Regions from separate parts of the Kitasatospora sp. NPDC051853 genome, predicted to be linked through region 2. Evidence: riboswitches for the same ligand, from Rfam matches in the RefSeq annotation. Region 2 holds a riboswitch; each other region holds the start of a gene.
What was found. Region 2 has a riboswitch for thiamine pyrophosphate ahead of ACIA8O_RS11185 (purine-cytosine permease family protein). Riboswitches for the same ligand answer to the same signal wherever they lie in the genome.
Positions count from the first base shown of each region.

Region 1: linked by a shared signal. The riboswitch ahead of thiO (glycine oxidase ThiO) and the one ahead of ACIA8O_RS11185 (purine-cytosine permease family protein) in region 2 are both predicted to bind thiamine pyrophosphate.
Region 3: linked by a shared signal. The riboswitch ahead of thiC (phosphomethylpyrimidine synthase ThiC) and the one ahead of ACIA8O_RS11185 (purine-cytosine permease family protein) in region 2 are both predicted to bind thiamine pyrophosphate.

Region 1 is NZ_JBITBY010000002.1:247,920-251,147, forward strand. It holds gene ACIA8O_RS05885 (NAD(P)/FAD-dependent oxidoreductase) at 1-95, opposite strand, end outside; gene ACIA8O_RS05890 (zinc-dependent alcohol dehydrogenase family protein) at 313-1,326, opposite strand; gene ACIA8O_RS05895 (ArsR/SmtB family transcription factor) at 1,466-1,774, shown strand; TPP riboswitch at 1,841-1,953, shown strand; gene thiO (glycine oxidase ThiO) at 1,947-3,098, shown strand; gene thiS (sulfur carrier protein ThiS) at 3,095-3,228, shown strand, end outside.
Region 2 is NZ_JBITBY010000003.1:480,259-483,486, forward strand. It holds gene ACIA8O_RS11185 (purine-cytosine permease family protein) at 34-1,371, opposite strand; TPP riboswitch at 1,364-1,511, opposite strand; gene ACIA8O_RS11190 (S1C family serine protease) at 1,682-3,228, shown strand, end outside.
Region 3 is NZ_JBITBY010000003.1:328,196-331,423, forward strand. It holds gene ACIA8O_RS10475 (cupin domain-containing protein) at 87-404, shown strand; gene tenA (thiaminase II) at 470-1,132, shown strand; gene ACIA8O_RS10485 (DUF5326 family protein) at 1,303-1,503, shown strand; TPP riboswitch at 1,641-1,776, shown strand; gene thiC (phosphomethylpyrimidine synthase ThiC) at 1,772-3,228, shown strand, end outside.

The sequences.
Region 1 (3,228 bases), on a different contig from region 2:
CCGTCCCAGCCACCGGCCCGCAGCGCGAGCGCGCACTGCGCCCCCGCCATGCCGCTCCCGACCACGACCGCCCGCCCACTACCCGTCAGCTCCACCCGCCCACCCTACCGACGGAGCGCAAGTGGTCACCCCGGAACGCAAGTGGTCACACCGGGGGCGCGGGGCTCTGCCGATCTGCGGCTCCGCCGCGGGGCGCGCGGGGGTACGGCAGCACGTGCAACCGGCTGACGTGCCCCGATCTCACGCCGATCCGCCTTCCGTACTCGCGCAGTTCCCCGCGCCCCTGGGTCACTGCCCTGCCGAACGCCGCCGTCACCGATCCCCCGGCACCACCTGGTGCGGCACCGTGACGACGATCTTGCCGACGTGGGAGTTGGCCTCCATGTAGCGGTGGGCCTCGGCGATGTCCGCCAGGTCGAAGGTGCGGTCCACCACCGGGGCGAGCGAGCCGCTGCGCAGGCCGGCCGTGACGAAGGCGACGCCGCGCCGCAGCCGCTCCGGGTCGGAGGTGACCTCGAAGAGGGTGTAGGTGCGGGTGCTCAGGGCGGGGTACTCGTCGGCGTTGGGCAGCGGGGTGGGGCGCGGGTCGAGCCGTCCGTAGACCACCAGTTGCCCGCCGGGGGCGACGGCCCGGGCGAGGGTGTTGACCCCGGGCCCGGCGACGGGGTCGAAGGCGAGCCGGACGCCTCGGCCGCCGGTGATCGCGGCCACCCGGGCCGGGAGGTCCTCCCGGTCGGTGACGATCACGTGTTCGGCGCCGGCCGCCAGCAGGGCCTTGCGCTTGGCCTCGCCGCGGGTGGTGGCGATGGGCACCGCCCCGAGGTGACGGACCGTCTGGATCGCGGCCAGGCCGACGCTGCTGGAGGCGGCGGTGATCAGGACGTGGTCGCCGGGCAGGACCGGGGAGTTCTCGGCGAGGGCACCGTACGCCGTGAGGTAGGCCATCCAGACCGCCGCGCCGGCCACCGGGTCGAGGCCGGCGGGGGCGGGCACCAGGGCGTGCGCCGGGACGATCACGTGGTCGCCGTAGGTGCCGTAGAGGTTCTGCGGGAAGGCCGGGACGACGCCGACCCGGTCCCCCGGGGCGAAGCCGGTGACGTCCGGGCCGAGCTCCTCGACCACGCCGGCGGCCTCGGCCCCGAGGCCGGAGGGGAAGGTCGGCCGGAGGAAGTACCCGCCCGAACGGAACATCACCTCGGCCCGGTTGAGGCCGATCGCGTCCACCCGGATCCTCGCCTCGCCGGGGCCGGGGGCCCGGAGCTCCACCTCGCGCACCGTCAGGACCTCGGGGCCGCCGATCTCGTCGAACTGGACGTGCCGTGCCATGGGTTGGCCTCTCCTTCTGCCGGATCTGCTCGGTGACGACCCCACCATGAATTTCGATGGCCGTCAAACTTTGATGGGCATCGAACTCACGGGGCGGCGGCCGTACGATGGGGCCTACCCACCCACCCGAGGAGTCACCGTGGTCCGCACCCTGGAGCACCCCGATCCGGCCGACCTGACGCTGCAACAGGTCCTGGAGGCCCTGGTCGACCCGGTCAGACGGCGGATCGTCACACAGCTGTCCGAGGCGGCGGACGGGATGAGCTGCGGCACCTTCGACGCCGCCGTCTCCCGCTCGACCCTCACCCACCACTTCAACGTCCTGCGCGAGGCCGGTCTGATCCGCCAGACCTACGCGGGCACCACCAAGCTCAACGTCCTGCGCACCGAGGACCTGGAGTCCCGCTTCCCCGGCCTCCTCCCGGCCCTGCTCGCCGCCGGGGCGTAGTGCCCGCGGGCGCTCTCACTCCGTGAACTCGCTCTTCGGTCGGCGACCCGGGCGGGGATATGGTGGGTCGGTATCCACGGGAGCCCGGTGCACCGGGCTGAGAGGCGGGCTGAGACGGCCTGCGACCGTCCGAACCTGATCCGGGTCATTCCGGCGAAGGGAGTGCAGGGCTTTGACACGCACCGAGACCGACGTCCTGGTGATCGGCGGCGGCATCATCGGCCTCGCGGTCGCCTGGCGGACCGCCCAGCGCGGCCTGGCCGTCACCGTGGTGGACCCCGAGCCCGGCCGCGGCGCGGCGCAGGTCGCGGCGGGCATGCTGGCCCCCGTCACCGAGCTGCAGTACGGCGAGGAGCCGCTGCTACGCCTCGGGATGGCGTCCAACGACCGCTACGCGGACTTCGTCGCCGAGCTCACCGACCTCACCGACCTGGAGACCGGCTACCGCCGGACCGGCACCCTCGCGGTGGCGCTCGACTCCGACGACCGGGAGGAGCTGCGCGAGCTGCACGCGTTCCAGCAGCGCCTCGGCCTGGAGTCGCACTGGCTGACCGGCCGGGAGGCCCGCAAGCTCGAACCGATGCTGGCCCCCGGCGTGCGCGGCGGCCTGCACGTGACCGGCGACCACCAGGTGGACGGCCGCCGGCTGGCCGCCGCGCTGGTGCTGGCCTGCGAGCGCTCCAACGTGCAGCTGGTCCGCTCCGCCGCCGTCGAGCTGCTGGTCCGGGGCGGCCGGGCCGCCGGCGCCCGGCTCAGCTCCGGCGAGGAGGTGGCGGCGGCCCAACTGGTGCTGGCCGCCGGGCCGCAGAGCCACCGCCTGCCCGGCCTGCCGGAGGGCCTGCTGCCGCCGGTGCGGCCGGTGAAGGGGCAGGTACTGCGGCTGCGGGTGCCCTCGGCGTACGCGCCGTTCCTCTCCCGCAACGTCCGGGCCGTGGTGCGCGGGCAGCACATCTACCTGGTGCCGCGCGCGGACGGCGAGCTGGTGATCGGGGCGACCAGCGAGGAGCAGGGCTACGACACCACCGTCACCGCCGGCGGGGTCTACGAACTGCTGCGCGACGCCCACGAGTTGGTGCCCGGCCTGACCGAACTCCCGCTGGTGGAGACCGGTGCGGGCCTGCGCCCCGGCTCGCCGGACAACGCCCCGCTGCTCGGCCCGACCGCCCTGCCCGGCCTGGTCGCCGCCACCGGCCACTACCGCAACGGGGTGCTGCTCACCCCGGTCACCGCCGACCTGACCGCCGACTACCTGTCCACCGGCGCGGTGCCCGCGCTGGCCGCTCCCTTCTCCCCCAGCCGCTTCGCCCCGAAGGCCGCCGCATGAACCAGATCCCCCTGACCGTCAACGGCGAGGCCCGCGAGGTGCCCGCCGCCACCACCCTGGACACCGTGGTCAGCCAGCTCAGCGCCTCGTCCGGCGGGGTCGCCGCCGCCGTCAACGAGGCCGTGGTGCC
Region 2 (3,228 bases):
GGTGAAGTCCCCGTGGCGGCGGTGCGGCTCCGGTTACTTGCGGGGCTGGACCGCGAGGGTGGCCAGGCCGGCCACCAGGAAGGCGAACAGCGAGGCCGAGGTCCAGGCCTGCGGGGTGAAGCCGACCGAGGACTGCAGGTCCTGCCAGAAGCCCTGCCAGCCGTCGATCGCGGTCGGCGCGATGAACTGGTAGGTGACGAAGCCGAGCGCCCACGGCAGCAGCATCAGCGGGCGGGCCGGCGCGTCCTCGTCCAGGTTCCAGCCGCGCCGGCCGGTGCCCAGGAAGTAGTCGGCCGCCAGCACCGCGAACATCGGCACGAAGACCGCGCCGATCAGGCCGAGGAAACCGTAGTAGGAGGCGGTGAACTCCTCGGTGTTCAGCGCCAGCACCGTCACCAGCGCGCCGATCCCGCCGGTCAGCAGGCGGCGGTCCACCTTCGGCAGCAGGTTCTGCACCGACATCGCGGTGGAGTAGACGTTGGCGAAGGACTGGTCGGTCTCCCGGATCACCAGCACCAGCAGGAAGGCCCAGCCGGCCGCGACGCCGGTGAAGGAGGAGAAGATCCGGGTCGCGTCTCCGTCGGACTGCAGCAGTGCCACCACGCCGAGCAGGTAGCACCAGACCTGCGCCAGCGAGTAGCCGGAGAAGGTGGCCCAGTAGGCGGAGGAGGAGCTGCGGGCGTGCCGGGTGTAGTCGGCGGCCAGCGGCACGAAGGAGATCGAGACCGCGATGATCGCGTCGGTCGCGGTCAGGAAGCCGGTCCAGTTGCCCGCACCGGGGTTCGGCACGCCCTGGCGGACCAGCTGGACGGTGAAGTACACCATCGCGACGCCCACCGCGATGGTGACGTACTTGCGCAGCACCGCGATCGAGCCCAGCGGCCAGATGGTCAGCACCGTGGTCAGCACCCCGGCCAGCAGCACGAACAGCCACTGCCAGCCCTGGGTGCCCGTCACCTCCTGGGCGCCCATCGCGATCACCAGCAGCTCGTACACGCCCCAGCCGATGCACTGCGCGATGTTCAGCACCGTCGGCACGTACGACAGCTTGGTGCCGAACAGGCCGCGGAGCAGGGCCATCGCGGGGGCGCCGGTGCGGGCACCGATCAGGGCGGCGACGCCCAGCATCGAGGTGCCGATCGCGGTGCCGGCCACCGTGGCGGTGACCGCGGCGGCCAGCGAGAGCTCGGCGCCCTTGACGCCGATCACGGTGGCGGCGCTGGTGAAGCCGATCAGGCTGACGCCGAGGTTGGCCCAGAGCGAGAACAGCGCCCGGAAGTCCAGCGTGCGCGGCGGCGCCGTGTCGAGGACCAGGGGCGCCTCGGCTCTCGCGGAGACGTCTTGGACAGGGGAAGGCGAAGCAGCCGTCATGGCCGAAGCTCCCTACGCCGGCATTACCCGGACAGGTTCGAGCGGTCTGCGCTCCCTCGCCGCACGGCCAGCTCCTGCATGGCGTACGGTCGTTCCGCGCACTCTCAGCCTGGACGGTCCAAGCTCCCGCGTGTCAGTTTGGAGCGCCAGGCTAGCCGCAGGACCGTCGAACACCAAGGCGGGGCCCAAGGCGTGGGATGTCGGGAACGGCTAAGGATTCTCACCAATCCTTCAGAACGCTCCTTACGACAACTGAATCGGACATGCGGAAAACTGTGGCCCAAGGTCCTGTCAGCTATGGAGGTCGTCCGTGAGCAGCGAGCACGTGAGTGGGGCCAACGGCCCCGAGGAGGAGCGCACCTCCGCGGCGCCCGCCGACACGGTGGCCCTCGGCAAGGTGCCCCCGGCACCCTCTTACCTGGACGCCCCGCCGCCGGTGCTGCCGCCCGCGCCCGCCACCCCGCCGGCCCCGCCCGCCGCCGCGCCGCCCGCTCCGTCCTACCTGGACGCGCCGCCGCCGGCCGTGCCGGCCGCCGCCCCGGCCCAGGCTCCCGTCGCGGCCGACAACCCGTACGCGGTCCCGGCCGCTGCCCCGGCTCCGGCCGCCGCCCCGCTCCCGCCGGCCGCGGACCCGCACGCCCACGCCCACCCGCAGCCGCAGGCGCACCCGCACCCCTTCGGCGCCGGCACCCCGCTCGGCGGCTGGGCCACCCCGCCCGGTGGCGGCGGCCCCGGTCTGCCCGGGTACCCGGAGTTCCCCGGCGCGGCCACCCCGGCGCCCGGCCGCAAGCGCGGCGGCCTGATCGCCCTGGTCGCGGCCGTCGCCCTGCTGGCCGGTCTGGCCGGCGGCGCGATCGGCGTCTCGGTCGCGGACCGGAACGGCACCACCTCGTCCTCCTCCGGCCGGGGCTCCAGCACCACCGTGCAGGCCAGCCAGAACCAGCAGGCGGTCAACCGGGCCCCCGAGTCGGTGGCCGGCATCGCCAACAAGGCGCTGCCGAGCGTCGTCACCATCAAGGCGCAGGGCTCCGGCGAGTCCGGCACCGGCACCGGCTTCGTCTTCGACACCGAGGGCCACATCCTCACCAACAACCACGTGGTGGCCCCGGCCGCCAGCGGCGGCAAGCTGACGGTCCGTTTCTCCGACGGCTCCTCCTTCGCCGCCTCGGTGGTCGGCCGGGCCCAGGGCTACGACGTCGCGGTCATCAAGCTCGACAACCCGCCCAAGGACAAGCTCGTCCCGCTCGCCCTCGGCGACTCGGACAAGGTCGCGGTCGGCGACGCCACCATCGCGATCGGCGCCCCGTACGGCCTGGAGGGCACCGTCACCACCGGCATCGTCAGCGCCAAGGACCGCCCGGTCGCCTCCGGCGACGAGACCAGCGCGCAGGCCTCCTACATGAACGCGCTGCAGACCGACGCCTCGATCAACCCGGGCAACTCCGGCGGCCCGCTGCTCGACGCCTCCGGCGCGGTGATCGGCATCAACTCGGCGATCCAGTCGAACAGCAGCGGCTCCGGCCGGGCCGGCTCGATCGGCCTCGGCTTCGCCATCCCGATCAACCAGGCCAAGCGCGTCGCCGGTGACCTGATCGCCAACGGCACCCCCGTCTACGCGATCCTCGGCGTGCTCCGCAACGACGACTACAAGGGCGACGGCGCCCAGATCCAGACCTCCTCCGTCCAGGGCAAGCCCGCCGTCACCCCCGGTGGCCCCGCCGACCAGGCCGGCCTCAAGCCGGGCGACGTCATCACCAAGCTCGGCGGCCACGTCATCGACAGCGGCCCGACCCTGGTCAGCGAGATCTGGACCTACAAGCCGGGTGACAAGGTCGAGGTCGAGTACACCCGCGACAA
Region 3 (3,228 bases), 150 kb from region 2:
ACGAGGGTGGCAGGCCGCCGGGCCCGGCGGAAGCTCCCCGGGCGCATGTTGTTCAATGTGGCCATCACAACAGGAGGGTGGCCCCCGTGAAGGTCTTCCGGCTGGACCGGCTCGACGCCGAACGCTCCGAGGGCGGCGGCGCCTACCTGCGGTTCCTGAAGGAGCGTCACATGTCCGCCGGGCTCTACGCGCTCTCCCCCGGCGAGACCGACACCCAGACCGCGCACGCCCAGGACGAGCTCTACCAGGTGATCAGCGGCCGGGCCGAACTGACCGTCGGCGGCGAGACCACCACCGTCGGCCGGGGCAGCGTGGTCTACGTGCCGGCCGGCACGCCGCACCGCTTCCACCACGTCACCGAGGAGCTCCGGGTACTGGTGGTCTTCTCCCCGCCGGAGGACTGACGGGCCGTCCGGAGCGCTCCGGGTAGGGTCGGCCGAGGCCCGACCCGTCCATCCCTGGAGCAACGATGACCTTCACCGAGGAACTCTGGTCGGCGATCGAGCCGATCCACGCGGAGATCCTGGCCCACCCCTTCATCTCCGGCCTGACCGACGGCACCCTGCCGCGCGAGGCCTTCCGGCACTTCGTGGTCCAGGACTCGCACTACCTGCGGGACTACGCCCGGGCGCTGGCCGTCTGCGCCGCCAAGGCCCCCGACGAGGAGGGCGTGCGGGCCTTCGCCGCCGACGCGGTCGGCGCCATCGCGGCCGAGCAGGAGATGCACGCCGACTTCCTGTCCGCCTTCGGCGAGCGCGCCGAGGAGGCCGCCGCCGAGCCGGTGCTGCCGACCACCCGGGCCTACACCAGCTACCTGCTGGCCACCGTCTACGGCGGCTCCTTCGCCGAGGCGGTCGGCGCGGTGCTGCCCTGCTACTGGATCTACGCCCGGGTCGGCGAGCAGCTGCTCGCCTCCTCCTCCCCCGACCCGCTCTACGCCAAGTGGATCGCCACCTACGGCGACGAGGCCTTCCAGTCCGTGGTCCGCCGGGTGCTGGAGCTGACGGACCGTCTGGGCGAGCAGCTCGCCCCGGCCGAGCGGGCCCGGGTGGTCGAGCACTTCGTGACCACCTCGCGGTACGAGTGGATGTTCTGGGACGCCGCCTGGCGCCGCGAGACCTGGCCGGTCTGACTCCTCCCGGAGTCGGGGTCGGACCGGCCCGGACCTAGGGGGCATCTCCGGGTTCTCTCCGGGCCGCCACCCCTCGGAAGCCGTGCCCCGGCCGGGTACGGTCGAAGTATCGAAGCAACGGGACGCGACGGACCAGCCGTCACCGGCCCGAGGGGAGAGAAGGAACGGACATGGCCGAGCTCTGGAAGTCGCTGCCCTCCTGGGTGCGCAACATCGTCGTCCCGGTCATCGCGGTGATCCTGGCCTGGAACCTGATCTGGTTCGTGGTCGGCGCGGTGACCTCATTGCTCGCCTTCCTGTTCAAGGCCCTGATCGTGGTCGGCGTCGCGGCCGGTGTGGTGATCCTGGTGAAGAAGGCCGCCAAGAGCTGACGCCCCGCACGACGACGGACGGCCCGGCCCCCCTCGGGGGGCCGGGCCGTCTCACGTGGTGAACAGACCGTCAGGTCTGCTCTGGACCATCCGCAACCTGACCGCTACGGTGTTGGACGTCTTGTCGCAGGCAAACCGCCTGTGGACACGGGAGCTCGGAGCACCGGGCTGAGAGGGCGCTGAAAGGTACGTGCGAGCCGCGTACCGACCGCTGCGTCGACCGCAGGAACCTGACCGGGTAATGCCGGCGTAGGGAGTTTGAGGTCTCATGACCACGTTCGATGCACAGCAGAAGTCTGCCCCGGCCCAGGTGGAGAGCGCCGTCACCAGCGCCACCACCGGCTACCCGACCCCGGCATGGCGCAAGGCCTACCGCGACGGTTCCCGGCCCGACCTGCGGGTGCCGTTCAAGGAGGTCGTCCTCACCAACGGCAAGTCCGTTCCGCTGTACGACACTTCGGGCCCGTACACCGACCCCGCCTACCAGCCCGACGTGCGCCGCGGCCTGCCCGTGCTGCGCGACGCCTGGATCCGCCAGCGCGGCGACGTCGAGGAGTACGAGGGCCGCGAGGCGCGCCCCGAGGACGACGGCATCAAGCACACCTCGCCGCGCGGCGGCAACCTGCGCAACCTGGACGCGGTCTTCCCCGGCCGCCCGCGCCGCCCGCTGCGCGGGCGCGAGGGCGCGGTGACCCAGCTCGCCTACGCGAAGCGCGGGATCGTCACGCCGGAGATGGAGTTCGTGGCGCTCCGGGAGGGCATGGACCCGGAGTACGTGCGCTCCGAGGTGGCCCGCGGCCGCGCGGTCATCCCGGTGAACGTGAACCACCCCGAGGTGGAGCCGTCGATCATCGGCACCAACTTCCTGGTGAAGATCAACGCCAACATCGGCAACTCCGCCGTCACCTCCTCGATCGAGGAGGAGGTGGAGAAGATGACCTGGGCGACCCGCTGGGGCGCCGACACCGTGATGGACCTCTCCACCGGGCGGAACATCCACACCACCCGCGAGTGGATCCTGCGCAACTCGCCGGTGCCGATCGGCACCGTGCCGCTGTACCAGGCGCTGGAGAAGGTGGACGGCAAGGCCGAGGAGCTGAACTGGGAGGTCTACCGGGACACCATCATCGAGCAGTGCGAGCAGGGCGTGGACTACATGACGGTGCACGCCGGCGTGCTGCTCCGCTACGTCCCGCTGACGGCCCGTCGCAAGACCGGCATCGTCTCGCGCGGCGGCTCGATCATGGCGGCCTGGTGCCTGGCGCACCACCAGGAGAACTTCCTCTACACCAACTTCGAGGAGCTCTGCGACATCCTGGCCCGCTACGACGTCACCTTCTCGCTGGGTGACGGCCTGCGGCCGGGCTCCACCGCGGACGCCAACGACGAGGCGCAGTTCGCCGAGCTGCAGACCCTCGGCGAGCTGGGCCGGATCGCCCGCGAGCGGGACGTCCAGGTCATGATCGAGGGCCCCGGCCACGTCGCGATGAACAAGATCAAGGAGAACATGGATCTCCAGAAGGAGATCTGCGACGAGGCGCCGTTCTACACCCTCGGCCCGCTCACCACGGACGTGGCCCCCGGCTACGACCACATCACCTCGGGCATCGGCGCGGCGATGATCGCCTGGTGGGGCACCGCGATGCTCTGCTACGTCACGCCCAAGGAGCACCTGGGCCTGCCCAACCGGGACGACGTCAAGACCGGCGTGATCACCTACAAGAT